DNA from 4 places in the Mesobacillus jeotgali genome. Region 2 is predicted to be linked to each of the others. Evidence: riboswitches for the same ligand, from Rfam matches in the RefSeq annotation. Region 2 holds a riboswitch; each other region holds the start of a gene.
What was found. Region 2 has a riboswitch for cyclic di-GMP ahead of FOF60_RS04225 (anti-repressor SinI family protein). Riboswitches for the same ligand answer to the same signal wherever they lie in the genome.
Positions count from the first base shown of each region.

Region 1: it holds a riboswitch for cyclic di-GMP, as region 2 does, so the genes downstream of both, FOF60_RS22645 (HNH endonuclease) here and FOF60_RS04225 (anti-repressor SinI family protein) in region 2, are expected to answer to the same signal.
Region 3: it holds a riboswitch for cyclic di-GMP, as region 2 does, so the genes downstream of both, FOF60_RS19870 (DUF192 domain-containing protein) here and FOF60_RS04225 (anti-repressor SinI family protein) in region 2, are expected to answer to the same signal.
Region 4: it holds a riboswitch for cyclic di-GMP, as region 2 does, so the genes downstream of both, FOF60_RS22205 (DUF5068 domain-containing protein) here and FOF60_RS04225 (anti-repressor SinI family protein) in region 2, are expected to answer to the same signal.

Region 1 is NZ_CP109811.1:4,452,150-4,459,679, forward strand. It holds gene FOF60_RS22625 (hypothetical protein) at 245-400, opposite strand; gene FOF60_RS22630 (hypothetical protein) at 695-994, opposite strand; gene FOF60_RS22635 (hypothetical protein) at 1,010-1,405, opposite strand; gene FOF60_RS22640 (hypothetical protein) at 1,437-2,300, opposite strand; gene FOF60_RS22645 (HNH endonuclease) at 2,335-3,189, opposite strand; cyclic di-GMP riboswitch class I at 3,256-3,346, opposite strand; gene FOF60_RS22650 (hypothetical protein) at 3,903-4,646, opposite strand; gene FOF60_RS22655 (hypothetical protein) at 4,876-5,751, opposite strand; gene FOF60_RS22660 (hypothetical protein) at 6,370-6,759, opposite strand; gene FOF60_RS22665 (dynamin family protein) at 6,756-7,530, opposite strand, start outside.
Region 2 is NZ_CP109811.1:835,554-843,083, reverse strand. It holds gene FOF60_RS04245 (type 1 glutamine amidotransferase domain-containing protein) at 1-297, opposite strand, end outside; gene FOF60_RS04240 (late competence development ComFB family protein) at 499-774, shown strand; gene treR (trehalose operon repressor) at 893-1,618, opposite strand; gene FOF60_RS04230 (helix-turn-helix domain-containing protein) at 1,913-2,233, shown strand; gene FOF60_RS04225 (anti-repressor SinI family protein) at 2,335-2,463, opposite strand; cyclic di-GMP riboswitch class I at 2,493-2,578, opposite strand; gene FOF60_RS04220 (hypothetical protein) at 2,809-2,997, opposite strand; gene FOF60_RS04215 (helix-turn-helix domain-containing protein) at 3,223-3,552, shown strand; gene FOF60_RS04210 (nitrous oxide reductase accessory protein NosL) at 3,827-4,459, shown strand; gene FOF60_RS04205 (ABC transporter ATP-binding protein) at 4,582-5,292, opposite strand; gene FOF60_RS04200 (ABC transporter permease) at 5,285-6,103, opposite strand; gene FOF60_RS04195 (nitrous oxide reductase accessory protein NosL) at 6,100-6,564, opposite strand; gene nosD (nitrous oxide reductase family maturation protein NosD) at 6,561-7,530, opposite strand, start outside.
Region 3 is NZ_CP109811.1:3,873,581-3,881,110, reverse strand. It holds gene hemY (protoporphyrinogen oxidase) at 188-1,600, shown strand; gene FOF60_RS19880 (PAS domain-containing sensor histidine kinase) at 1,730-3,193, shown strand; gene FOF60_RS19875 (SET domain-containing protein) at 3,247-3,630, opposite strand; cyclic di-GMP riboswitch class I at 4,047-4,133, shown strand; gene FOF60_RS19870 (DUF192 domain-containing protein) at 4,227-4,571, shown strand; gene FOF60_RS19865 (Flp family type IVb pilin) at 4,588-4,779, shown strand; gene FOF60_RS19860 (A24 family peptidase) at 4,907-5,428, shown strand; gene FOF60_RS19855 (TadE/TadG family type IV pilus assembly protein) at 5,425-5,808, shown strand; gene FOF60_RS19850 (pilus assembly protein TadG-related protein) at 5,819-6,727, shown strand; gene cpaB (Flp pilus assembly protein CpaB) at 6,738-7,439, shown strand; gene FOF60_RS19840 (CpaE/TadZ family protein) at 7,462-7,530, shown strand, end outside.
Region 4 is NZ_CP109811.1:4,351,023-4,358,552, reverse strand. It holds gene FOF60_RS22225 (endo-1,4-beta-xylanase) at 1-753, shown strand, start outside; gene FOF60_RS22220 (polysaccharide deacetylase family protein) at 861-1,622, shown strand; gene FOF60_RS22215 (S-layer homology domain-containing protein) at 1,818-2,435, opposite strand; gene FOF60_RS22210 (S-layer homology domain-containing protein) at 2,643-4,106, shown strand; gene FOF60_RS22205 (DUF5068 domain-containing protein) at 4,148-5,398, opposite strand; cyclic di-GMP riboswitch class I at 5,754-5,836, opposite strand; gene pgaD (poly-beta-1,6-N-acetyl-D-glucosamine biosynthesis protein PgaD) at 6,113-6,481, opposite strand; gene pgaC (poly-beta-1,6-N-acetyl-D-glucosamine synthase) at 6,491-7,530, opposite strand, start outside.

The DNA of each region.
Region 1 (7,530 bases), 1.2 Mb from region 2:
ACCTCGAATCCTGACCCATAAACCAGGACCCTAGCTAATGACAGCTAGGGTCCTTTACATTAAGAGAAATAAACTATCTGTTTTTTTACCATTTATTCGGCTCCCAAACGGGACAAAAGTACCGTGATGTGTCTCAATGAAATAAAATAAATATTATGGTTTGCATTCATCGCAAAGATCACCAGACTTTGTGGGCATTTAAAGTGCTTTTCTTTTATACCCTTAACACATATCACATCGATTATCAACCTATGTCAAATAAATAAAAGACTATTACAGTAAGGAACATGACCGCTGCTATAACACCAAAGTTTACCCATCCACCATATAAAAAGTCTAATATTGTATCGCCTATTTGTTCACCACCTTGTTTAAACCACATTCCAATTATTGAACCCAAAAAGTAAACCCCTATTGTTTCTAATAAAGTTAACAGTATAAGGCTAATTCCTTTATATATAAAGCACAAAACGTTTCACCCCAAATCCACGCTTACGATCAAAAAAATCCTTATGATATTAATTTACGAAGTAATGGATAGGAGATTTTATAGCGGAAAGAATACAAATAAATAAATTATCAAAACAGTTACTTTCCCACTTTTCATCAAGCTTTTCGAGTTGTACAGGCATTAACGAAAGCTCTCTTTATTTATTTCGGCTTCCCAATGCATACGAGAATCGTCCTCTTGTTTTTAAATACCGCTCATCTCCAACATTATCTTTTGAATTGCCTCTTGGTCGTCGTTTTTAATGGCTTCTTCTAGTTGTTCATTCAATATTTGCAGCCGGTTATTTTGTTGTTTGTTTTGCATTTCCTGATTGAACTTGTCTTGATCTGCTTGTAGGATGGTGTATATTTGTTGTTCTGTGGCAAGGATGGTTGCTCGTTCTGCTTCTTCATGTTTTATTGTGGCTTCCAGTTCTTCCGCTGCTTGTTTTAATGTTTTTTTAATGATTTGTTCAGCTTGTTCCCATTCTTCTTTTGAGGACATAATTTTTCACTCCTATTAGTCAATATAGCTCTTTATAGGCTGAAGACCCTCCAGTTTTACATCCTGCATTTTGTTATCCAGTCCATCTAGCGGGTTCTTGTTATAGACGTTCATCATTAAATTGGATGCAAGCGTTACAAGTTGCATATTATTTTCCTGTAGTCCCTTTTCAAGTACCTTATCGGCAGAGCTATATAATCGTTCACGTTCTGCGAAACTGTTTTCCATGAACTTCTCAAACTTGTCTCTTTCCAGCTCGATCTTAGCGGTAATGGCATTGAGGCAAGAAATCAGCCGCTGTCTTTCGGTTTCTTCCACTTCTTTTGTCTTCAAGTAACTTGTCGCCGAATTAATCGTTTCTGTTACAACTGATGCGATATCCAATGCGCTAAAAACATTCTTTACACTCATTATGACTTCCCCTTTTGATTTGATGTTTTCACTATATTTTTCGGACTAATTGCTCTAACTGTTTAGTCAGTTCCTGATACTGAGTCGTGATGACAGCTTCGTCCTGAAGAAAATGTGTTGTAAGCGTTCTTTCCAGCATCCTGATGATTTCTATCACTTGTTCTGCACCCTGGACGTCACATTCATCGTTAAAATCTAAAGCCAATAATTCTTCCGTTTGCTTCATTTTTTCTTTAAGAGGACGATACAAACGCTCAATGAGCGAACGTTCTTCGTAGATACTTTTTTCGACAAAGGCCAAATTTGTTTTCAATACTCTTAGTCTTCCACACTCTAAATCAAGCTTCGCCTTTATTTTTTTTGCTTCCTGCAAATAAGCATCTGCCTGCTTCACACGCGTTCTTTGCTGGATTAGATCCATGCCAACAACCCCACTGACAAGTCCTGCACCCAATGTACCGATGACTGCCGCCGCTGCAGGCATGAAAGGATTGCTATCCTCAGAATGAGAGGAATAAAAAGCCTTCCTTTGCAAATAATAGTCAGATATATATTTCTCCACCGTTGCTCCGTATTGACTTTTTATCTCTTCATACAGTTTCTTTTTATAGTCATAATGATCGTCAATTAATGTCTCTACACAAAGGATTTCCTCGTGGACATCATCGAATAACTCATCATACTTCCTTCGAGCCTTATACAGAATTTCTCCTGCCTCACTATTTTTTTCATAAGATGTCTTATAATCGTCGTTGCCTTTAATCACCATTTCTTTAAAGCCGTCCGTCATCAATTCGGTAAACTCTTTTCTTCCATCGCTTAAAATCTGTCCTAATTCTTTTCCTGAATCCGCAAATATTTTCCCTACTTCTGCTATATTCCTAAAGAAACTCATCTCACTGCCCCTTTGGCTTCATTCACTTTCTTACTTATCTATACTCGCTTCCGCCACCCCAAAGCTCACGGCCTCCGGTATGCCCTACGCTTGCGTGTGTTTCCCGGTCAACTAATTGCAGGACTCCCGGCTCTTCATTGTGATGCCACGTGTATCCCTCTGGATTATCTCCATTGGACAAAGCTTCGATGTCTGCTTCGGTTAATCCTAGTTCTTCAGCTAATTCTGGATCTTCTTGAATATCTTCATATAACTCATAGTTTGCATATGTAAAATGGATATAATCGCTTCTCAAATACATATCTTCATCAATTTCCATTTCGTAACTACAGTCAAATACAGGGAAGGAATCCGTTACGGTCTCACCGTTTGGAAGCTCGATCGTTTTGGTTTCAAATGGTACTTCTGCATCTGGTAAATTAGATCCATTCTCCTCTGCATCAGCGACATCGACTCCATCCACAACATCGACAACCCCTACAGCCAAGGCTCCAATAGCAACCGTTTTAGCGATGGAAATCGCACCTTTTTTTACACGGTTATGATCTCCATCGACAAAACCGCCAATGACTTCACCGCCATTGTGAACTGTATGTTTAGCAGTTTGATAGACTCCCTTCGCGGTCCTGCCGACAGCACTTCCGATTTCATTCAAACCCTGATCACGCTGGGTTGGATTGTCATTAATGATTCCCGCCACAGTCCCCACAGCTCCATCCGCAGCTTGTCCAACCGTAGTACCAGCGAACTCAGATGCCTTCCTAACCCCTTTTCCAATGTCCTCGATCACATCAGATCCAGCTAACTCCCCAATCACTTGAATTGGTCCTCCGACTACAATCCCAGCTGTTTTTCCTGCATATTTACCAAACGTCTTAAGAAAGCTCATGCCATCTACCCCTCCCGGAAAATAAAAAAACTATGACAAAAAGCCATAGCAAGAGGAACTCTACTCTATGGAAACCTGACGATCCTAGCACACCTCAGCATGCCTTAGACTCACGGCTTTGCGTCCTCCCCTTTCGAGAAGTTTGCCCTTTTCATAGGATTATATTTGGAATTATTTACACATTTATTATATAGTTCTTTAGAACTATAGTAAAGTAAAAATTCCACCTTTTTATGCAATTGCAGAACATGGGGACGATTCTCAAGCCGCAATTAAGAATCCCTCATTTACAAAAACGATACACGAAAACGGAAAACGTCAGTCCGTTCAGAAATCTGGACATATAAAAGAAACACAAGGTACGTCCCCATTCTTTGATAAAACAGTATGTACTTAAGGACCAATTCATTCACTCTCGTTTTCCCTTACAGTCAATGGAAATTGGTGAAAGTGTAAACGGTCTAAAATCGAAGACCCCTTTTGCCCATCATTCATCATTCATCATTCAACCCATGTTAAACGGACAGTTGTCAGTCAGCTTCCGGATAATCATTACCATCAAGTTTTTTCGGACACTATATTCAGCAACAATTTAAAAATGCACAAGAGCATACTTACTAACACTATTTCGGCTCCTGAATGAGACATGAGAGCCGTTCCTTTGTATCCGAACAATCTCATGTCTTACTCAGCGATACACCAATTATTTTCACTTATGTATGGGACATGTGATCCTCCCTAGCCTCTAAAACTTGTGTTAGCGACTCTATAATCTCTTTTAGAATCTTTCTTATAAATTGGACTTTTACTAACTTTTCCTCGATTATTTTCAGCCTAGTTTCTACTCTAATTTTTTCTTTATATTTAGGATAATCCTTTGCAAGTGCCAGAGGAGCGAAAGCCAAGAATAGTACTGCTGTAGATGTCGCACCCTTTGTAATTTTTTCTTTCAACACATTAAGTTTTTGCTTCAGCTTTTGTTGTTCTCTATTAATAGACCCTATTTCTTGTTCAATTAATAAAGTAGCTGCATTGCATTCTTTAAGTGAAGAGATAATCCAATCAGTTGAATCGTCTGTTTTATGAAGTAAGTCCCAACACATGGAAATATATAAATGATTAATACACAGAAAATAGTGATCTTCATAGTTTTTATGCGACTTGGCCTGTAATATTCCCAAAGCATCAATAAATTTATCTTTGGCAGACCAAACTAGTTCTTGTTGCTCATTCACTGTTCTATATGATTTGGAAGCGTCTAAAAGATACGTTTTCGCGCTAAAAATAGGTCCTTTTTTCATCGTTTCTAAATCCATTTTAATTGTTTCTAATACTTTTTCTTGCTCTTCATAAAATATAATCATTTGAGACAATACTTCATTAATATTTCGGTTAGAATTTACCATTCCAAAAAATCTCGTCGTTATTGCAAAAGCTGTTAAACCTATTGGTTCCATCTCCTCATCCTTCCAGATTAATTGTATCAAGCTAGAGTCATAAAATAGAAAATTTATATGAATCTAGCTATCGGACTTCTGTAATTATACTTATTCTCTTTATTTCTGTTTTTCCTAATGTTTTTCAATTATTTTATGTTGCCATTCCTTCATAGGAATCGTAACCACTCATCCAACATTTCGCATTCTGGATGCTACGTGAGAACAATCTAAGGTTAGGTCAACATGTTTAGTCTTCGTTTATAAATTCGCTAACAATACTTGATATATCTCCAGTGGAGATAATAGGTAGGACTATGTCGGAAATATTCTCGATTTTTTCTAAAAATTCTTCTAAACCGCTTGTTGTATATAATGTATATCTTTTAGATTCATATTGTTTAATATAATAATTAATTGTAAATTTTGTTATTAACGAATAATCTAATGATTGGATTGTCAGTTCAATATATCCTTTTGTGTATTGCTTTCCGTAAGTGAAATTTCTATAAATGTAATTTTCATTACCTAAAATACTGTATGATTTAATATTATTAGGGATGTTATTTAGAATAAAACTCATTTTATTTCTGGCTATATCGTTCAAACGCTTAAAAAGTTTGATTTGTGCTTGATCTAAAGGTTTTTTATTTAATTTTATATACCGCTTATTTTCACTTATATCAACTAGTTGGTAAGTTGGACCGCGTAATGTTTCTGTAGAAATTATATAAAAGTCTTTATAGGTATCAATTACATCATCAATAGTTGTTAAAGTATTTTTTTCAATAACCTTTATTTCTTTTAGCCAGTCATTCATTTCCTCAAGCGATTTTTTAATTTCAGATCGAGGATTATTAGTAATTATTGCGCACTCAAAATGTATTTTTGCCCATTTAAGAAATTCTACAGCATTCGAACGAAGTATAATTGTTTTCTCGTTATTCTCAAACAGCGCCTCATCAGCATATATATATAAGGTGAGAAGTTTTCTTCGAGTAATGTTGTTACTAGCTGATAAGTTTTTATTTATAGTTCTTTTTTCAATTTCTTCAATCTTATATCTTAGCTGATCTATCTCGTGTTTTATCTTTTGAATTTCTAGTAAATTATCTAGTTTCTGCATTCTTTTCCCTCCGACAATGACTATGATTCCAAAAACTTATATAGTTATTATCGTCTTACACTACTTGAGTGTTTAGTTTAAGGGTATTGATTGATTTTCATTATAGAAACTGCTTTGCTGGAACAGATTTTCCTAGAAAACTTCAAAAAAGGGAATATTGATAAAAAAAATAATAGCAAATGCCAATGGGCATTTGCTATTATTTTTCGAAACATTATTATGTTAGTTCATTCAACCAGAGTACATACCTAATAGTTTATTTAAATCTGAATGGCGAGATTACCCATATGCTCAATGGGTTAATTCGTTCTTTAGACATGATAAGTAAACCACTTTTCCATCGAAATCGAAAATAGTAAGATGAGGCTCAGCCTAAACCTAATATATGTGGACCTACCGATTAGACATGAGAACCCTCCCTGTGTTGCTCCCACCAACAATATTCGGACAAATAACTTAGCAATAATATAAGAAAACAAACTACTCCATTAAAATTAAACCATCCGAAACTTCCTGGTTAATACTTCTGTCAAATAAATTTCTATAACATTTGCGGCCCGAGAACCGTCCCCATGTCTCCTTTCGGCCCCCGAAGAGACGCGAGAACTGTCCATGTCTCTAAAGATTATTAAATGGATTTCCATCTGGATTGCTCCGTACATACCCGCCACCTGCCTCTAAAGGCCGGTTTAAGTTGGTGTTGCCGTCGCCGTCCCGGTAGTAGCCTTCAACATAGGTTCCGTCTTGTCGGAAATAGCCGTCAACATGGTGGGGCTGGACGAAATGAATATTGCCTAAATCAAGGTGGAAAGGCTGAAACTTACATTTATAGGCATGTTTAAGCGGGTCTTGATAATCCAGAAATTCATTAGAGTAATCGTATCTGTCGTAATTCACTTGAATCAACTCTTGATGGTTGTCGAAGTTCATTATTTCATTGCGATTCCCGAAGTCCTGGTCAAATGTATCGGCAACGGGCACTAGTTCATTATTCATCCAATCGTTCATCCAACTGCAACTCCTTCTAAAATTTCATCTTTAATAAAATCATTAAATCCATTTAATTTTTCTTGGTAGGTCCGGATGCTTGCTGCCTCGTTTTGTTTGGCCTTGATTTCGCCTTTCAGGATGACTTCATAGGAACGAAGCAGTCTGGTGAATTCGTCAAAGGACTCTTCTTCTATATCCTTCATTGCCTGATTGATATACTGTTCCAGATGATCCTCCAAGTTATCGACCAGCTGGCCAATTTGCTTATTGGAGTTGGAGATCAATTCAGGTTTGATATTTTCCAGCTGTTTTTCTGCAAGTTTCTGTGACAAGAATGGAAGACCCGCCATCCCGACAAGCGGCAGAAAGAAGGGACCGCCTAAAAGCATTACCAGAGTACTTGCTCCGCCTAATAAAACACCCGCCTTAACATTGGCATTACCAGTGTTTGCCCTCAACATAGGTACGGCATCCGTAAAGGCGAGGTCTTCTCCCTTTACCGCCTGGATGGCAACGGATTGCTTAAATGCCGAAGAAAGTCCTTTTGAAACTTCTGCTTGAGTTTTGCGCAAGAGCTCATGTATATAGTCACTGTATTGATTGGTCCATTGATTGAAATGAGATTTCACTGCAATTGGAATCTGTGCTTCCACTAGATTTTTAACGTCCGCTCCGTAAAATAGACGAATCCTGTTTTCAATGTCCTCTTTTACAATGCCGCCAAAATGCTGTACCGATTTCCGCACCATATACTTAATCTCATTCTTGCGTTCCAGTAGATAGTTCTGG
Region 2 (7,530 bases):
TGGCTTCTTCTCATCCATGAAGTACTTGGCGAATTCCACGAATCGCTCATCCTCACGCAGCTGGTCCGGAGAGAAGCCGCCAGGAATGAATAATGCATCGAAATCTTCCGGCTTGACGTTGTCAATGCTCTCGTCAATCTTGACCTCGGCTTTACCCTGCTTGCCTTTTACGGTCTTCCCTTTTTCTTTTTCGATTGTTACAACTTCATGCCCTGCTTCGGTAAAAGCTCGTGAAGGCTCAAGATATTCTACATCTTCAAATAAATCTGTTATTACACAGGCAATTTTTTTACCCATAGTTTCAACATCTCCTTTTTAAAAATTCTCCACTATCTAAAATTCCCTGTCCTCCAACTATGAAACATCCAGCTGTATTTCCATTTTTTTATATAATTCAGTGTAATTCGACCTATCTTATAGCAAAGATAAAAAAAAGATTTTATATTTCTGTCATTCAACTATAATTTAACTTAGGACATCAATAGGGAGAGAGGCATCATGAAATTTAGTTATATCAATGTAATGGAAGAGGTCGTTTCGACTCTTGTCAATGTGCTGATGATGAGCCCGGATTACCAGACTTTCTGCAATTGCCAGAAATGCCGGAACGATATCATCGCCATCAGCCTGAACACTCTTCCAAGTCACTATGTCACTACAGAAGACGGCCGGAAGATGGTCTATGAACAGCTTAATACCCAGGAAAACAGGACCTGGATCAATAAGAGAATCATAAGCGCCATCCATCTTGTCGGGAAGTACCCGAAACATTAATCAGAAGAATGCATGGAGCAGGGAACGCCTCTAAGTGAAATATCTATTTTCTTTACTAAAAATAAAAGCTGCCATTTGATTGCCTGGTTAATCCGGCATCAATGGCAGCTTCTTTTTTTCATAGAGTCTGTGTATCCATCCGTCTGGCAAAATCAACGAACCGGAACTTGTCGGGACGGTGCCTTGATTCTGTATATTGGAACAGGGTCGCGTCATCAAAATAAATATAGTTTTTCACGATGACGATTGCATGAAATCCTTCCATATCAAGAAGCTTCCGGTCTTCCCCACTGGGTTCCTCCACCGTGAATTCTTTCTTCGCAAAGCTGATTTTCTTCTCAAGCTGACCTTCAATGTACTCAAATATCGAGTTTTCGCATTTCTCGCTCGACAGTCCTGGCACATGCCTTTCTACGAGATAATCCTTATCGAGAATCACTCGTTCTTCATCAATATGCCGGACTCTTTTTACCTTCCAAACCTTTTCATCATCAGCTATATTCAATTCCCTGGCAATTTCCCGGCCTGCGAGCTCGAGAGTGAATTCTTCCACAGTCGTTTTCGCTTTTCCGCCCATGTTCTTCGCCAGTTCTTTGAAACTGATTAATCCGGTTATCGGAAACTGATGTCTTTTCAAATCCAGTACAAGCGAACCTTTGCCGCGAATTTTTTGGATGAATCCATTTTGAGCAAGCAGATTCAGTGCTTTGCGGATGGTTTCCCTCGAAGTTTGGTACATATCCGCGAATTCGTTTTCGGATGGCAAAATTGTTTTAGGAGGATAAGCTCCTTCCTGGATCTGTTTCGAAATTTCTTCATAGATCAATAAATACTTTTTCTGCATAAAACATCACCGTACCTTGTCTGATTGCTACCATTTTACCTTTTTTATGTCCGTTTGAATACAATGGACAACTGTGTATGGATTTTTCATAAACAATCCATAAAATGATGTACAACTGACCACTTCAATGGCCGATATAAAAGCAACGAGTTTTTTCCCAACATGTTTTTTAATAAAAGCAGACGAAAAATAGTTTGTGTTTGGTTATAATTGTTCTATAAGTTGTTCTCAATATGGAACTATTTTATCAGATTTGTTATGATATAACTATAAATTGATAAGGTGTGGATAACATTGATCGGTGAACGCGTCAAAAAACTTCGACAAGAGAAAAGAATGTCCCTATCCGAATTGGCAGAACAAGCTGGCGTGGCCAAATCATATTTGAGTTCCCTGGAGCGAAATCTTCAAACAAATCCTTCAATCCAATTTTTAGAAAAGATAGCTGGAGTACTGAATGTACCGGTGGACCATCTCATTCATGAGCAGCCCGATAAAGAGAACATGGATTCAGACTGGGTCAATCTTGTAAAAGATGCAATGGATTCAGGAATCACAAAAGACCAATTCCGTGAGTTCCTGGAATTCAATAAATGGAGACTCAACAATAAATAATTTTAAGGACAGCTTTAATGGCTGTCCTTTTTCATGCAAAAAATAAAAGCACCTCCATAAGAGCTGCTCGATTTCACTTAAACTGTCTATGTATAAATCACTTAGCTATTTTTTGTCTTCATTAAAAATTCCCTGATTTCTTCTTTGTTAATTCCCATTTCTAATGCTTCCATTATAAGCTGCATCCATTCTGTATCCAGTTCTTCGAAAACTACCTGCTCTTTAATCAAGTTCTTCCCCCCAAAATACAGTTAGTATTCCAGGCAGTCCGGCCATCATAGTCGATTGCACCTTAGATCCGTGACTTTGCGTCCTAGTTTTTCAACAAGTTTGCCTTTTTCTGTATCTTTTTACTCACTTCTTAACTCCCAATGTCATTGTACCTTGTTCTATATATTTAACATGTAACTATTTGTCGCCAGCATTAGAAGGTTTTTTTCTTTTTTCTTCCAAACAATTACAAAATCACAGCTAGAAATAGTATTTTTCTGAAAATTACAACCATTTAAACACTATATTTTGTCAAATAATATCTTTAATTGTTGAACTCTTTTTATTTATTTACCCCCATAAACTTATGGGTGGGTAGATTTCTTATACCTTTGCTTTTTCCAGTTTGATAAAATGGCCACTTTTTCAAGGCTGACGGCATTAAAGAAAGGATACCTTGTTAAATCATTTCCGCAAATCGGGCACAGCCACTCCCCAACCTCGCTGCTGCTAAACGAAGGACGATTGCATCGATCACAATTTTTTCTGTACACGGCCATCCAGCCCCCTTTTTTAAGTGACTTGCTGCATTATTCCATTGAAGTATAGTTCATTTGTACCAATTCTGAAAAAGTCTAAAATATGGCTAATTTTCTTAAAAAAGAACAAAAATCGTTCTTTTTTAAGAAAATACTCCGTTTATCTCAGTTTCTTGTATTTTTAAAAGAACTGTTTTGTTCGTTATAATGAATTAATAGTGAATTAAAGGAGCTTCCCATATGAGCGTAGGCGAGAAAATTAAAAGCTTAAGGCTTGAAAAAAAGTATTCTATTAGCGAACTCTCAGAAAAAGCGAATGTGTCCAAATCCTATCTCAGTTACATCGAAAGGGGGATCCAGGGAAACCCCTCTCTACAGGTGCTTTCCAGACTAGCAGACAATCTTGATACAACGGTTGAGTATTTAATGGGACAGCAAATGATACCTGTTGATGAGGAATGGGCTGGACTCGTTGATGAGGCAATAAAAAATGGAATCAGCAAGGAAGACTTTGCTTACTATCTGGATTTCATGAAGTTTAAAAGCATGAATAAACAGGATAAACAGTAAAGCTTTTATATAAATTACAATGCAAGCTCGCTCTTTAGACCATCTATTTTCACATTCATTGTGCTTCAGGAACACAAAAGGATATAGTTTGAACTAATAAAGTACATAATTAGTCGTTCAGCCACTGCAATCTGGCAAACCATATACGATGGTGGAATAATTGTCACAAAATATTCATAAAAACAGTGAGCTTATCACGTTTTCACCATTGATTTTTCGCATTTTAATCACAACTCCTTGATAGGATATAAATCGATCAAAGGAGGAGAATAAAATGAAGAAATTATCTGCTGTCATGATGGCATTCTTTTTAATGATAATTGTTTCTGCCTGCGGAGATGAAGCAGCTGAAAAGGAGCAGAAAGACGGTCAGGAGACTGCGGCAACGGAAGTGAAACACGAGGAGGATGATCATGGAGATGGTCCTCATGAACCCGGCGCTGATGATGTTTGTGCCTTCTGCAATATGAAGGTATACGAGGAAGCTGACCCAATGGGTGTTTTTACAGCTCAGGCCAAAACGAAAGACGGAGAGTATGTATTCTTTGACGACTCCGGATGTCTGTTGAATATCACACGGCGTGATGATGTCGAATTTGAAGAAAAGTGGGTACGCGATTACATTACATCTGAATGGATCGATGCCAATTCCTCGATTCCTGTGAAAGCAGATCTGAAAACACCTATGAAATATGGCTATGCTTTCTTCAAGGATAATGAAAGCGCCGAGAAATTCATTTCAGAAAACAACGGCAAGAATCCCGCAATGGCATCATGGGAACAGATTGACCAAATCTCTAAAGAACGCTACATGAAAAAAATGAAGATGAACAGCGATAGCATGGATATGGATAAGGATCAGGAAAATGATATGGATGGCGAAGGCGAAGAGGAAAGCGGCCATTAAGTTAGTGGAGTCTCGAAAGGCCATGAACACTTTAATAAATCCCGGTGCCGAAATCAGCGCCGGGATTTTTTTGCATTGCATGTAGGATCGATTTTCACTCGAACTCCGGAAACAATCAAGAATTAATGAAAGAAGACTTTTTCAAGCGGCGTATAGACACCGTTATTTTCTACAAGTGATGTTACTGAATCACAATACTGCAGCTGCCCCTCCTGCATGAACGCAGCCCTGTCTGCCAATTCCTCAACGAGACTAAGGATGTGAGTAGTAAAAAGAATCGTCCTGCCCTGCTTTTTCTCTTCCAGGATAATTTCCTTGAAGCGGAACACCCACAATGGATCCAGCCCATTGGTAGGTTCATCAAGGATCCGAAGAGGGACATCCGGCAATAGCGCTTGCGCCAGTGAGAGACGTTGCTGCATTCCTTTAGAGTATTGTTTAATCTGCATATTTCGTACTTCAAATAACCCAACCTGCTTAAGAGCTTCCATAACTTTTTCATCAGTTATTCCTCTTAACCTTGCAAAAAAGGTCAAAATCTCCAAACCTGTCAGCTGGCGGGGAAAGAGCATTTCATCCGGCATATAGGAAAATAATTTTTTGAATCCTTGTTTTTGCGGGTCGATTACCTTACCGTCCATCAGAATTTTTCCGGCAGTTGGTTTCATCATCCCTGTAAGCATCTTAATCAACGTACTCTTGCCCGCGCCGTTTCCGCCGCATAACGCAAAGACTTCAGGCTTGTTGATGGTCAAGTTAATGTCGGTAATCTTTTTCGTCTCACTATAATGTTTTGCCAGTCCTTCAATCCTGATCCATTCGCTGCTATTCATCACTAACCCCCCGTTTCGTCCTGTACACTGTGTATAGGACAGGCAGTACCGTCCAGAGCAAAACGGCAAGTACAAACAACGTTTTCCCAATCCATCCATCTGCCCAGATAGTTAGATCATATAAGCGCGGACCGAATACTGATGCTCCGTCCAGCGACAAAATTGACTGGACACGGATCAACTCCACCGGATTCAGAAAGATGGACACAGTCAGCATTGTCAGCAGCCATTGCTTCATCAAGAACATGCTTAATCCCATAATGATAAATTCATAGAAAAGCACAAGGAAAGCCCAGACAATCAGGCTTATCCCCAGTGCCTGGAATCGCGTTTTAGCGATTATGCCAATCATCATTGCCAGCGACAGGAAGATAGCCGCGAGCAGGATTGAATATAGATAAAATAATATCAGCAAGGAAACAGAGACTCCTCCGCCGGCGAAGAAAATGACGAGCAAGGCTGCACCATATCCAAACGTCAAAACAGACCAGACGGAAACGAATAGTCCTGCATACTTTCCAAGGATAACCGACCACGGCGAGATCGGATAGGTCAGCAGCAGTAGCAGCCCACGGTCTTCCTTTTCGCCTGACAGAAACAGGCTGCCGATCAGCAAAGACAGCAAGGGAATCAGCAGTAAGTTGATATTCAGCAAGCTGGCCGTCATCCGGTTAAAACCATCAAATCCAGTCCCGCCGGTATTGCCTAGGAACGCGACCATCACAGCCAGGGATGAGAACAATAAGCCAAAGCCGGCAAGCCAATGGCTTCTCATCATCAAGGTCATTTGCTGCCTCGCGATGTACCTCATTGCTCCCAACTCCACTCATGATTCTCTAATGACTCATAATCCAGCACTTCGCCCATTCCCTGTTCATTAACATAGTTTTCAGCGCTCTCTTTATCCTTGAAACTGACAACACCATTCGCCATTGGCGTCCAGAAATCAGGGTGGTACGCATGGAAGGCTTCTTCAAGCTCGACCCATTCCCCTGTGTCCACATCACGCACATATTTTTTTGAAGCATTTTCTTCCTTGAGATGTGCCTCCATCTCCATGAATTCATCCATACATCCTATATCATCAAATTTATACACTTCCCCATCAGCAGTGACGACCTCAGTAGCATAGTGCTCATGTGCAAGACCCATATTGCACACCTCACACACATCAATTTCCGGGTTGATTTCCTCCGGTTCCATCGTGCTGTTATTGCAGCCCGATATTACCGCTGCTGACATTATCAATAAAACTCCAAGCTTTTTGATCATCGCAGTTTCCTTCCTTTCACAATGACAAGTATCGAGAACAAAATAAACAATATGCCTATAATTCCGGGGATTCCGCGGTCTTTACTGAGCTGTTCGGTTTCCTGAAGCATGATAACTGGTTCGATGAGCGGGCGGGCATCATACACATCTGCTGATCCAAACGATGGAAACAACGCTTCCGCCTTGGTCCACAGCTTGATCGATGGACTTTCAAAAAAGAATTGCCAGTAAGGCTGTTTGCGCAAAAGGCGATCGTACAGAGACCCTGCCTTGTATGCTTCTTCTCCCACACCATCACCTGAAAGGTCAAAACTGCTGTAGTCATCCCAGTAATTTCCCTTCACTCCATCATCGAGCCTCATATCTTCCCCTGATATCTTTGATTGGACGACATTTCCAATAAAATTGTTTTTGGAAAAAGTGTTATTTTCATTCTTTCCCATGAATTCAAGGCCAACTTGATTGGCGGCAATCTGATTCCTGTTGATCAGGGTATCGACCCCATATTCCAGGGACAGTCCTGTGCTGTTCCGAAGTATTTCATTGCCCTCAACGAGGACCTCTTTTGTTTCATAAATCAGGATTCCATAGCCGCGGAAGTGAAAGTGGTCGGTCACCTTGTTTTCAATAAAATCAATGCGTGCTGAGTCCATCACCATGAGGCCGGTCACATTTTTTTCTACATGGTTTCTTTCCGCCAGTATGCCTTCACTGAACATAAAATGCATGCCATAGCGGGATTCACTGATGTGATTCCCTTGCAGCTTGATGCCTTTCGTAAAATCAAAATAAATTCCATCCTGAACCTTGGCAATTTCATTCTCTTTCAGCAAATGGCCCTCTCCCTTAAACATATGGATTCCGTTCCCACGCTCAGAGAAATGAGATTCATTGCTTGCAATGCGATTGCCAAGCAGCTTGTTTTCATTGCTGTTCGCTATATAAATTCCATTCTGGACATTTTTC
Region 3 (7,530 bases), 1.8 Mb from region 2:
TGCACGAACTAGTTTTCACACAGGGCTTTTCTCAAATTCCTCGTTCACATTTTAGTAAAAAAACAGCCATCATCCTTTTCATTTTGGGTGCTATACTTAAATATGTTAAAAACTTCACATACCTACTTAATTAAAAAATAGGATAATCGATACAATACATTACACTACTAAAGAATAGGTGAGCGGAATGGATGAAAAGAAGGTCATTGTTGTTGGCGGCGGGATCACTGGGCTGGCAACAGCATATTACCTGCAAAAGGAAGCCAGGGAAAAGCAATTACCCATTAAAGTGAAATTGATTGAGGCCAGCGAACGCCTTGGTGGTGTCATCAGCACTGAGAAGCGGGATGGATTCGTTATTGAAAGAGGCCCGGATTCGATTATAGCGAGAAAGAAAAGTGCTACGAGATTGATAGAAGAAGTTGGCCTCAAAGATAAAATCATTTCTAACACAGCCGGGAAATCCTATATTTACGCTAGGGGCAAGCTTCATACAATGCCGGAAGGATCTTTCATGGGGATTCCGACGAAGGTAACTCCGTTTGCGTTATCAGGATTATTTTCACCGCTGGGGAAACTGCGTGCAGCAGGAGATTTTATTTTACCAAAAGGAGCACCGACAGCAGACCAGTCACTTGGTGCCTTTTTCCGTCATCGGCTGGGTGATGAGGTGGTCGATAATCTGATAGATCCATTATTGTCAGGTATCTATGCGGGCGATATTGATGAACTGAGCCTGATGTCCTTGTTCCCGAACTTTTATGAAATTGAGCAGAAGCATCGCAGCCTGGTGATAGGATTGAACAAATCGATGCCGAAGCCCCCGAAAACTGCCCAAAAACCTGGCTCAAAAAAGGGAATGTTCATTTCATTGTCAACGGGCCTTGAAGAGTTGATCCACCGGGTTGAAAGCCGCCTGGAAGAGGGAACTGTTATGAAGGGCACGGCTGTAAAGAAGGTAGTGAAGACAAGAAATACCTATCAAGTTCACTACGAAACTGGAGAAGTGGAAGCAGCGGACAGTGTTGTCATTACCACTGATCATTTTCATGCCCAGCGGATGCTTTCCGATTACGTATTTATGGACCAGTTTAAAGATATGCCGTCCAATTCCGTGGCAAATGTCGCGATGGCATTCCCAAAATCCGCAATCGAGAAAGATATCGACGGAACTGGCTTCCTCGTTTCAAGGAACAGCGATTTCAGGATAACTGCCTGTACCTGGACGCACAAGAAATGGCCTGGCACATCTCCTGATGATATGGCATTGCTCCGATGTTATGTCGGTAAACCGAATGACCAGGAAGCAGTGGATTTGTCAGATGAGGAGATTGTGGAACTGGTTTTAAGAGATTTGAATAAGACAATGAACATTACTGCTAGACCCCTCTTCCATGTCGTAACAAGGTGGAGAAAAGCGATGCCGCAATATACGGTCGGGCATCTTGAAAGAATCGCCCAGGTAAAAAAGCAGCTTAGCCAGGAACTTCCTGGCGTCTTCCTTGCAGGAGGGTCATTCGAGGGCGTGGGCATCCCCGGCTGTATCGACCAGGCGGAATCTGCGGTGGTGAAAGTAATCAGCCATCTAACTTCCAAGTAATATCTGCCGCTATCTTTAAAAGGTAGCGGTTTTTTACTTTTAATAGTGTGAAAGCCAAATATTTCTTTTTAAATATCTAAATCTTCTGTAAAATAGAGCTAGAAGCTTAAAAAGTTTGGGGAGATCTCTATGCGTAGTAGTTTTCCAATATTTGGAACAGATGATGAAACAATCTATAATCCTAATGAACTGCTAAGTTTATTTTTGGATTGCACAGCTGATGGATTTGCTATTGTCGATATGGAGAATCGATTTTTAAGAATAAACCAAAAGTATACCGAAATATTCGGCTATACAGAAGAAGACTTAATTGGAAGAACTTTTTATGAGTTCTCGAACCCTGATTTTGTTCCAGGAATCATAGCCCAAGTCAAGAATGGAAAAGCTTTTACAAATATGATAACACAGCGATATCACAAAGATGGATCCATGCTGGATATTGCGGTCTCCTACTCTCCGTTCAAGAATAAGCACGGGAAAATCATCGCTATCATTGCGATTTACCGTGACATCACCAAAATGGTGAACATGGAGCGTGAACTGAATAGAACGAGGGAATTGTACGAATTGATCACCGAGAATACGACTGATATGATCAAGGTGATTGATAAGAATAAAGTGATTGTATACGCTTCACCCTCGCATGAAAAAGTAATCAGTCTGAAGCCAGAGCAAATTGTCGGCAAGAGCTTGAGTGAATTTTTGACTCCTGAAGAAGATGTCATTCTTGATAAAAAGTTGAAGGAAATTTTAGAAACAGGTGAACCCCAGATTTTACGGAAGAAGTTTACGACTTGTGATCAAAACACGGTTTACACAGAGTACAATTTTTCACCGATTTACAATGAGAGAAAAGAGATAGAGTCATTTGTCAGTGTCGGCCGGAATATTACCGACCGTGTCAAGCAGGACGCGACGATCCGAAACCTCGACAGGCTTTCTGTCACCGGACAGCTGGCAGCAGGAGTAGCTCATGAAATTCGCAATCCGCTTACTTCATTAAAAGGTTTCTCAAAATTATTGCAGACATGTCTCGATAAGGAGAAGCAGGAGGATTACCTGGCTATCATCATGAATGAGCTCGACAGGATCGATACGATTGTCAATGAGTTCATGTCACTTGCAAAGCCGCAGGCGGTAAAGTTTGTAAAGGGAGACCTGAAGTCAATCCTGGACAGCACTATCAAAATCATTCACCCGCAAGCATTGTTGCATAATGTCCAAATCATCACTCATTATCCAGAAAAGAATCTGATGCTATCATGCAATCCACACCAGCTAAAACAGGTATTTTTAAATTTCCTGAAAAATGCGATTGAATCCATGCCTGAAGGCGGAAAAATTCATATTGACCTTCAGATGAAAGATTCGGGTCAGGTGCAGATAAGCATTTCAGATGAAGGAACAGGCATCGAATCAGACCGGCTTAAATACCTTGGGACGCCTTTTTATACGACAAAAGATAAAGGGATTGGACTTGGATTGACGGTGAGCAATAAAATCATCCAGGAGCATGATGGAACAATGAAGATCATAAGTGAAGAGGGTAAGGGGACCACAGTGATTGTTGAACTGGAATGTTTGGAGACATAGGGCAGAGAGAACCATAAAAAAAGCGGCTTCCTGAATCGGAAGCCGTTTTCGTGTTACTCTTCTTCTTTGTTGAACCATAATGGGTCGTTATTATCCTCTTCCCCATTATAGTTAATGAAAATTTCTTCCCCGGCGCTGATATCACGATAGGCATAGAAATCAAATGTGTGATTGTCAAAATTGATTTCATACGTTGCGTTAGGCTCGTATGAGTGGTTGAATAACATTCCATATCCGAGAAGGATAGCAGAATGATTAATGCCATATTCGAAGGCATAATCCGCCAGCGCCGTTTTCTCGATATGGACATGCTGGTCGTTCGGATACGATAGCACGGGAGCCTCATGGATCAATTCGCCTTTTGCAATATCACGAGTTGCGAATATCCCTCTATTGAATTCCCCATCGCTAATTTCAGAAGTTTTAACTTCAATCATTTTTTTCACCTGCTCGCTCTATTACATTGTTGTTACTTCCTCTTTTAGCATGACGGTTTTTTTAAAGAAATGCAAATTAATTATAAAATCTATATTTATTTCAAGAACATCCAGTGGTTTATGGCCTAGTTAAGACAGAAAAATCCACAGAAAATATAACATTATACCTATAAAACTTAAAAGGAAGCATGCCTAATTATCCACAATAAAAGCTTTGTACAGTTAAGTTATTCACAACAGAAAATTGTTAACCACCCAAATTGTGATTTAAGAACTATCTATCGGAAAAGTAGTTTCTTTTTCCTGAGCAAAAATACCTGGTTAAATTTTTAGAAAAATCAGGGTTTTTGATGGATTTTGTTGAAGAATGATTCAAATTAAGATGTGGGTAAGAGATCAGTCGGATATACACTGGTTCTCGATAAAGGCAAACCTGGTGAAAACCAGCGACGCAAAGCTAAAGGGGCTACGGCAAACCATTGCTAAGCCAGCCAGCTACCGAAAGATCAGGGTGAATTACATGAAATATGTATTCAGCGAACCCCCCTTTCGGTAAAGGCGGGGTTATTTTTGTACAGTCGGAGGTGAAAAGCGAAATGAGACTTGTGAACGAATCGAACGGCAAAGAATTGGCAGCGGATGTAAAAATAGCAGATACCTTTTTCAGCAGATTCAAAGGGTTGATGCTGACAGAAAGCTTGCCAGAAGGACACAGTCTCTATATAAAACCCTGCCGGTCCATCCATACCTTTTTTATGAACTATTCCATCGATGTTCTTTACATCAACGAGAACGACGAAATTGTAGGCGCGGACGAACAACTTGAGCCTGCGAAAATGGGAAAGCGCTGCAAAGGTGCATATTCCGTCTTCGAGCTTCCAGAAGGCACGATCCGGAATAGCGGAACGAAAGTCGGTCATTCTATCAAACTAATAAAATGAAAAGGGGTTTTAAACAATGAAAGCAAAACTAAAAGCACTATTCACTGAAGAACAAGGACAAGGTATGACTGAGTACGGTTTGGTACTTGGAGTTATTGCGGTAGCGGTTGTTGGTGTGTTGGCTTTATTACGTGAAGAGATTCTAGCTATGTTTGAAGAGGTAACTACAGCAGTAACCGGAAGAAATGATACTCCTCCTACACCATAATCGTTACTATTGACTGATACATTTATACATTCACTTATAAGTTGTAGTCAGAGGTACACCAATAAACAGCCTCGCGTTGAGAAACGTGAGGCTTTTTTAAAACTCCTCACTGAAATGAGGTAGATCGATGTTAGTCGACTTTTTATTGATCGCATTAATAGTTATTTGTGTCATAACCGATTTGAGAGAACGGAAGATTTATAACAAGGTGCTGCTGCCGTTTTTACTGGCGGGACTGGTTTTGAATTCAGTTACTGGTGGAATTGCTGGCCTCACCTCTGCACTTGCAGGAACAGCAGTGGGTTTCTCTATTTTGCTGATCCCTTATTTGCTTGGAGGGATGGGAGCTGGGGATGTGAAACTGCTTGCGGTGGTTGGAGGCTTAAAGGGAGCTGTATTTGTATTGACGGCGGCTGTTTATATGGCGCTGGCTGGAGGAATTATAGCGCTGATCATCCTGTTTTTCAGAAAGGGTGCTATAAACAGGCTAAAGCAGATCGGCATGTTCCTTGGCGGGCTGCGCAGCGGTATGAAAGTCCCGCTTGGACTGGATAAGGAAGCCTTGAACACCACCTATCCATATGGGGTGGCCATCGCGATTGGAGCTTTGGCTGCCATTGTGTTTCCAGCTGGGGGAGGATTGCTTTGAGACGTGATGAGAGAGGGCAATCACTTGTTGAGACGGCCCTTGTTCTGCCGGTTCTTTTATTGCTGTTGGTAGGCATTTTGGATTTCGGAAGGATTATGTATTCTTATGCCCATCTTCATATGGCGGCCCAGGAAACCGTCAGGGTGGGAGGTCTCGGTAAAAGTGATTCCGAAGTCACTGCTTTTGCCAGGGATTATGTACAGCTGAATGAAATTGATCAACTGGCCATCACTATTTCTCCTGGAGAAGCAGGGCGTGTTGCTGGTGACTATATAACTGTGAAGTTGGAATATCCTTATCAATTTTTCACTCCGTTTATATCCAGCCTGTTTTCTTCATCCTTGACGATTAAGGCGGAGTCAACGATCAGAGTGGAGTGAGGAGGAAAAAATGGCAAGAAGATGGTTAGCGGATGAATCAGGAAACACCATACTTTTGGCGGCCCTTTCAATGTTTGTCATCCTTAGCATGGCCGGTCTTGCAATTGACGGCGGGATGGTATATATGACGAAGGCAGAGCTGCAGAAAACGGCTAATGCTGCTGTCCTTTCTGGAGCACAGGAGCTGACAAACAATGAAGCGAAGGTTGAAGAGGTGGTACGAAGCATCGTTGCAGCCCATAAAGATGGCTCAAATGTAGACAATATATCAATAGACATGGAGAAGAAAGTCGGTATTGATTTATCCAAAAAGGTAGATCTCGCATTCTCAAAACTACTTGGCTTTGAAACTGTCGATGTCAAAGCGCATTCTGCTGCCGAGTTAAGAACGATGGGACGGGCAGAAGGGGCAGCACCGCTGGGCATCGATGACAGCATCCCCTTGGAGTTTAATAAGGAATACCAGCTGAAAGTGGATACTGGCGGAGTGGAATATGGCAATTTCGGCGTCCTTGCCCTGGGCGATACAGGGGCCCGGCCGTATGAAGAAAACCTCCGCAACGGCTATCAAAACGAGCTTTCTGTAGGGGATATCGTCATCACCCAAACAGGTAATATTGCCGGTAAAACAAGGGAAGTGGTCAAGGAGAAAGTGAATTCGTGTCCAGAACTGCCAAGGGATATTCATTCAAGAAACTGCTCACGGATCCTGCTTGTCCCTGTCTATCAGCCTTATAACCACGATGTAAACCAGGTAAAAGAAGTGAAAATCACTGGATTCGCTTACTTTTACATTACGGATCCGATGGACAGCCATGACACTTCAATCAAGGGGATTTTCATCAAACGCGCAGGAACGGGTTTTGAAGGGGAAACAGCCGCCTTTAAGGGCGCATACAGCATTCGAATAACGGAGTAGGTGATCAAATATGCGGTCAAAGCTTGTTTTGGTCCTCGCATTAGTAATGGGCATAGTAACGACATTTTTATTCTTTCAATATATGAATCAAGTGAAAGCTGAAAAGGCGATGAATAGTAATTTGGTGGAGATTGTTGTCGCCAAAGAGAAAATCCAGAAAAATGAGCAAATCACTTCTGCAAAACTGGAAACTGCCATGGTTCCTGAAAAGGCATTGCACGCCAACTCTATTAAAAGCTTTGGCGATGTTGAAGGGAAGCTGGCGAACGCTGAGATTGAGCAAGGCGAGCCAATCCTTTCCCACCGGCTGGGATCCCAGACAGCAGAAGATATCTATGTTTCGAGAAAAGTCAGGGATGGCTATCGTGCAGTTTCTGTAGGGGTTAATTTAAATCAATCAACTGCGAACCTGATTGAACCTGAAGATGAAGTCGACATTATGTTCTCTAAAAAGCTTCCGGGGCAGGAAGGGAAAGTTGAGTCTAAAATCATTTTGGAAAAAGCAAGGGTACTGGCGGTTGGGCGGAAAATGGTCCTGCCTGAGGATACACAAGAACCTTATGCCGAATATACGTCAGTCACGGTAGAACTTAAGCCGGCGGATGCCTTAAAACTTGTCAATTCAGCCGAACAAGGCAATATCCATTTCATGCTGCATAAGCGGCCAGTCATAACGGAAAAAGAAGCAGCGGGCGACAGCGATCAAGATTGAAGAAGATGGAGGGTGACCAATCATGGAAAACACGGATGAACTGCAAATACATGAAAAGAAGCCGGCTAAGATGAAACGTGGCGAGCTTATT
Region 4 (7,530 bases), 1.3 Mb from region 2:
CCTATGGTCGATGAAACAGATCCTAAGCAGCGTGAAAAGAACAAAAAGCTATTGCTAAAACGATTGGAAACTCATATTAAAACGGTCGTCAAGCGCTATAAAAATGATGTGAGCTCATGGGATGTTGTCAATGAAGTAATTGATGAGTATGCGCCTAACGAAGAGGGCTTACGAGAATCTCCATGGTACCAAATTACAGGTAAAGAGTATATCAAGGTTGCTTTTGAAACGGCGAATCGCTTTGCCGCAAAGGACGCCAAGCTTTACATCAATGACTACAACACTGAGGTAGAACCGAAGAGAACCCACTTGTATAATCTGGTGAAGGAACTAGTTGAAGAGGGTGTTCCGATCGATGGAGTTGGGCATCAGGCACATATCCAAATCGGCTGGCCATCTCTTCAGGAAATGGAAGATTCCATTAACATGTTTGCTGAGTTAGGCCTTGACAATCAAATTACAGAGCTAGATGTAAGCCTCTATGGATGGCCGCCAAGACCTGCTTATCCATCTTATAATGAAATTCCAGAATTCGAATTCGAACGCCAGGCAGAACGCTATGATAAGCTGTTCGAACTTTATGAAAGTCTGGGAGACAAGATTAGCAGTGTGACATTCTGGGGTGTTGCCGATAACCATACTTGGCTGAATGACCGTGCCGAACAGTACAATGATGGAGTGGGAGTAGACGCGCCATTTGTATTCGATACTGAATACAATGCCAAGCCGGCTTATTGGGCTATTATTGACTAAAAGAATAAATAGCTTAATAGATTGCATTTCCTTGGGAATTCCTGCATCCACTTTGTTGTTTTAAACAACAAAGTGGATGCAGCTAAAAATAGGAGGGAACGGTGCGGATGAAAAAATTTAAAGGACTGTTTATGGCTTTGATCCTATTACTAATTGCAAGTACTCAATTCCAGCTGCCAGCCAACGCTAAACAAACTGAACAGGTTGAAATTCCTGTCTTGCTTTATCATGTCGTGAAACCTGATCCAGACCCGAATAATCCTTATCAATTCAGTCTGGAAGAATTTGAAAAGCATATGGCTTATCTTCATGAAAATGGCTACCGCACTTTAACAATGAAGCAATACTTTAACATCCTTGATAAAAAAGCGGCGATGCCAAATAAGCCAATTCTCCTGACGTTTGATGACAATTCAAATGATTTTTATCCGTATGTCTATCCAGTCCTGCAGAAGTATGGGATGAAGGCGACTCAATTCACGGTGTCCAATTGGGTGGATGGAAGCTGGAATATGACTTCAGATGAACTTCTGACAGTAATGGAGAACGGGGTAGATATCCAAAATCATTCCGTAACACATCCAGCGCTTGCCGATCTAACTAGGGAGCAGCAATACACAGAAATCAACGAAGCAACGAATGCCCTTAAAAAGTTAACAGGCAGAACAACAAATACCTTCGCCTATCCATATGGAAGCTATAATGCCGATACAATCTCCGTTTTAGAGGAACTAGGGTTTAAAGGCGCATTCAAAGTAGGCGGCGGACTCAGCACAGATCAAAGTGACCGATATGAACTGCCTCGGATTATGATCCTGCAAGAACATACTTTAGGGGATTTCATTAGAATGGTAGAGACGGGGTATTAAATTAAATGGAGAGTAGAGTCGGCCATGGGGGTTACCCTTTGGCAGGCTTTTTATGTTTGAAAATATAGACACTGATGATAGAAAAAGCAAATCGGCTGCCTCCATTGGTAAAACTTTCAGGGGGAAGCCAATAAGAAGCTCGGCTGTTTAAACAGACGAGCTTCTAGCATAAGTGTAAGACAGAGATTTCTCCGCTTAGTTTATTTTTTGCAAAGACCGTGATAGAAAGACTGAAAATTGAGCCCGAGTAATCGGCTCATATGGACGGAATGTTTTATCTGCAAAACCGTCTACGATGCCGTTATGGTAAGCGATGATGACGAAAGGTCCTGACAGTTGGCTTAATGAAACATCTGTAAAAGGATTTTCAGGATATGGCTGCTGATCTGATGGAGCAAGTGCGGATCTGATTAAATGAACGGTTGCATCTCCCCGGTTTACTGGTTGATGCGGGCGATAGGTGCCGTCACCAAATCCGGTCAGTACATCGATTAGTTCCAACTCATGAATATAGCCAGAACCCGTTACACTCGCTGGAACATCAGGAAACCTTGTGTCAACCGGCTGTTCCCCAGGTATTCCCTTTGCACGGCCAATCATAATGGCAGCTTGAGCGCGGGTGACAATTTCATTCGGCCTGAAAGTTCCGTCCGCATAGCCACCAATAATCCCTTTCTGCACCAAATACTCCATTTCTTCCTTTGCCCAGTGATTGGTGATGTCACTAAATGAGCTGGCTTTTGCTTCACCATTGAATACAAAGAGGCTTGAGGATAACATAGCGCTTAACAAAATCCGAGTTATTTTATTCATTACTCCTCCTCCTTACCATTTATTTACCATCTTTCTTTACCTTATCATCTCGATACTTAAATTGTATAACGATAAGGCATTATGATATAAAACTTAAGCTCTTTTATCCTTCCATTATCCTTCCAATTCTAGTAGACTGATAGATGGAATAAGAGGAAATATTCTCTATCTACATATTTAAAACACTCATCTAGGAGGGAAGAAGTAATGGCAATCTATAAATCTATTTACAAAAAGCTATTGGCAGCCGGAACTGCTGCTGTAGTGATGGCAAGCGTAGCTGCTCCGTCTGCGTCTGAAGCGGCTTTGCCGTTTGATGATGTACCAGAAAAATATCTATCATCGGTTGAATATCTTAATTCTAATGGGATTGTAAAGGGAACTGGAAATCTGTATGGTACAAATGATAGTATGACGCGCGGTACTACAGCAATTATGATTGCAAGAGCACTAGGACTAGAAAATGAAACTGCTCCAGATGCTGGCTTTCCAGACGTTGATGGGCAATATACCAACGCGGTGAATAATCTATCTTACCGAGGTATAATAAGCGGATCTGGCGGTAAATTCTTAACCAGTAAAAAGTTGACAAGAGGAGATATGGCTAAGATTCTTGTTAAAGCTTATAACATCCCGCTGAATGTGAAGAATTCACCATTTACCGATGCGACTGGCGCATTCGCTGACTATATTGATGCAATTTATGCTGCTGGTATCACCAAAGGGATATCTGCTAATAGTTTCGGAGCAACAAATGAGATTAAACGTGGTGATTTTGCGACTTTGCTGTTCAAAACTATTAATAGATTCGGAACTGCATGTGATTACGATCCAAACTCAACGGTAAATCCAGATCCACAGACAATCAATTGCTTGATTACGGAAGTGGCAAGAGATTCAAATGTTCCGCCGGAAATTGTTAAGGCAGTTGCCGAGAAGGAAAGCGGCTGGGTACAGTTTGTTGATGGAAATCCACTAAAGAACTCAAATGGTGATGGCGGCATTGGCTTGATGCAAATTACTAACAAGGCTGGCTACACTGAACAACAACTGGGATACAATGTGAAGGAAAACATCAAAGCAGGTGTTAACTTTTTGACAACGGCGTTTTACGATCGTTCCGATCTGCCGAAAATCAATAACCATGACCCTAAGATGCTTGAAAGCTGGTATTTTGCTGTGATGGCCTATAATGGCATTGTTCCTAAGAACAGTCCTGTAGTACAGGCAACTGGACAAAGGAATACGTTAGCTTATCAAGAATTGGTTTTTGACATTTTGGATAAAGGGAACCTCTATGCAGGCGATCCACAGCTTGAAACCAATATTGATAAGCTGGATTTGAAAAAGGAAGACTTCCAGTACGATCCGAATACAGGAACACCAATCAAGTTCCTTAAAAAATCATATCAGTTGAACGCAGCTGACCTGACTCCGTCAACACAATTTTTCAAAGTAGGGGACATTGTGACATACGATTCAAACCGCCTGCGTGCGATTCCTTCAAGAAGTGGATCTGAAATTGCAATAACCACAGGTTCTAGGGTGAAAATAATCGGCGAACCAATGGCCGATCAAAATTCAAAATCCGCAAATCATTTTGTATGGTACCTCGTCGAGGACGTCAATACAAGAAAAATCGGCTACATTGCATCACCATATATCAAATAAAGATAACAGGCACCATCCAATAAATGGATGGTGCCTGAACTTTATCTTGGCAGGTTGAAGGTGGCGGTTTTTCCTTTGAAGGCTTCGTTGCCGTCTTTCCCTATAAACGGTCCGAATTCTAGGGTGAATTTCTTGTACAGGTCGAATTCGTCTTTTCTGAATAGGAAGACGTGCAGTTTTTCACCTTGCTGGCCTGCTGCGATTTCGAGCGGCTGGCTTGGCTCAGCGATACCCTGGCTGAAGTAACGTGCACGGTTATCATCAATATTCAGGATTGTGCCAAGGTTGGTAATGCTGACTGCCTCACTTGATTGGTTATCGATATTCACTTTCACTGTCAGTGCTGTTATACCGTTTTCACCGAAGTCAGTGAACATCTCTTTGTTGGCTTCTGTTGGGATGATTTCCGTGTACTGTACACCGTCAAGTGTCACCTTTACATCGCCAATTTGCTGGGTCTCATTGATTCCGCTCTTCTCGAAGATCATCTTCTTATCAGCCCAGTTATCAGAAGTCAAACGGTCCTGGTAGAATTCCTGCTGGGAGGCAACCTGCTTGGATTGCTCATCGTTGTAAACAAAATCGTAGGATTGTGAATTTTGCAGATAGCTATTTTCAAAGCTATCATTATCAGCCACTCCACCCTCGATTATGTACTTCGGCTTTACTGTCTTCATTCTCTCAAACTCTTCATTTGTTAGGGCAAAGGTCACCATTCCAGATACCTTTTCCTTTGGCTCGTATAAGGTAAAATCATCTTGATTCTGCTTGATCATAAAAATCTTCTGTTCTTCCGGAATCAAGTTACTCCCGTCTGACTGGATAAAATCAAAATCATTCGCCAGCTGCAGACGGTGGTAGTTCGAATACCACATTTTTTTGTCTGTTCCGTTTTCAATAGTGACTTTAGCAGTAACGACATATCCTTCTGTTTGATCGTCAAACCATACTTTCGTGCTATCATTTATGTCAGTCACCTTTGCAATTTCATATCCATCGACCGAAACCTTGAAACCATTCATATCATGAGTATATTTAGCATCATTGTTTGTGAAGACAACCTCTATATTTCCCTCTGTTTCCTCAGCGATCGCCGGGTTTAGTTCGCCATTAGAACTAGCTGACGACTCAGTTTTTTCCTCTGAATCTTCTTTTTCCTCTTTCGCTTCTTCCTTGTCTTCCGTTTTCGGTTTCGTTTCAGCCTCTGCCTTCGAAGCTTTTTCATCATTTCCACAAGCACTTAAGACAAGCATCAACGAAAACAGTACCCATACAAACTTTTTTTGATCCATAATTCACAACCCTTTCTTTTGTACAGACCATACAATATAGGTCTTTTGCAAATGACTTTTCCATTATATAGAAAAGATGTGTGAAATATCGAATAATTTACATTTATTTACCAAAAATGAGAAGAAAGGCCCAAATTAAAAAAAGTGACAGGCACCATCCAATAATTGGATGGTGCCTGTCACCCTTAGATTTGGTTGGCAAGTAGTGTGACTAATGCGCTAAGTATAATAGATAGGAGAATGAGGGAGGCGTACATAATAGCTTTGTTTCGTTTTTTTCTCCTGAGCTTGGCTTCTGGTGTGAGGTGCTGGTAGATTGTCGACATCAAATAAATCCCCTTTTACTATGTAGTTTGATGGCAGCTGGCAGGCGTAGTTTTTGCTTTAGCCCCTATAGCTTTGCGTCATTGCCTTTCAGCAATTTTGCCCTTAAGACATAAAGAAAATTCTGAAATGAATAAATGCACTATGAACTTTCTTTCCCGGTTGAGTAGCCGGTTAAACAGGAAACTGCTGTATTTTTTGAAAATGAGTCTTACTGACTAGTGAGGAATTGGTATGAGGTAATAAAGAAGATTAGGTTTAAAAAGGGATGTTTATTGTCAATTTAAATGGCCGATGACAAAAACACCTCCATAGGGTGGTTACTATGGAGGTGCAGTTCAATACGTACATTGGAATGGTTTCCGAAAAAACAATGTGTTCTCGCTAATTTTACTTCCGATCAATATAACTATTGTCTTGGATTATACCCAGTTCGTCTTCGGTCACCTGAAAATACTCAGCCAGTTCTTTTTCGCCTGTCTGAGGCGGGAAGGTCCTTCTTTTAAGCGGTCCGTATTTGCGCCTGTTATAGGAACTCCACCAGCTGAGGAAAGCGGCACTCAGGATCACCACGAGGATGGTGATAAGGATAATTGAATTCGCATTAGCTAAATTCAGTTCAAGGAAGGTGAAATCCAGGGTACCTTCGTAATGAGTAATGAAGTTATACAGAAACAATGCGAGAAATGCCCAGCCGAACAAGGTGAAGAGAAGATCTATGAGTTTTCGCGGTTTGGACTGCTTGTTGTTTATGATCATGTTGTCTCCTTATAAATGGAGTCCGCGGTCAGGACTTTCCCAGGTTGCGAACTGTTTTTTGTTTTTCTTGAGGATCTTTAGCCCTCTTGGGAGCGCCCTGATCACAAGCAGGGCATTGATATGCCAGTAAAGGATTGGGTACCAGATTCCCCAAAGCATGTATTTCAAGATTCCTTTTTCATACTTCTTCTCAATGAATAGGGCGACGAGGAATTGCAGCAGACAAATGATAGATAGATAGTTTCCGATCCACAAAGTTGGCATGATGAATTCCTGATGGAAAAAGTATCTGTACAGCATAATGAGCAGCGAGACAAACCAGGTGATTGACCAAAGAACGCTCAGCACCTGCTCGAGATAGACAGGATACAGCCTCCGCTGACGCCAGTCGAGAAAGATATCCATATGGCGGAGGGTGACCTCGATACCGCCCTGGGTCCATCTCAGCCGCTGCTTCCAGATTCCCCTCAATGTTTCTGGAACGAGCATCCAGCATAGTGCCTTCGGTTCGTAGCGAACATCCCAGAATCTCCTTTGCAGCTTCCACGTAATACCAATGTCGTCCGTGATCAGGTCAGTATCCCACATCCCCGCGTCCAGGAGGGCTTTTTTACGAAAAACGACAAATACTCCGGAAACTGTCATCACTTTTCCGAGCACTCTTTGCGTCCTTTTTATCAGACCAATAATGCTGGCGTATTCTACAAGCTGGATTTTCGCAAGCAGGCTTGTCCGGTTGCGGATTCTTGGGTTGCCGGTTACCGCTCCCACTCTTTCCCCATTATTAGGAGTAATGAAATGCGGGACGATATAGTTGAGTGCATCCTTGTCGAGGATGGCGTCACTATCAATTGTTGCGATGAGCTCACCTTTGGAAGCGAGCACACCCTGTTTCAGGGCATTTGCTTTGCCTTTGTTATTTGCAATGTTGACGACACGCAATCTTGGATAGATGTCTAATAATGATTTCAGTATCTCAAGTGTACGGTCCTTGCTGCCATCATTGATGACAATCACTTCATAATCCGGATAATTGAGATCTGATGCAT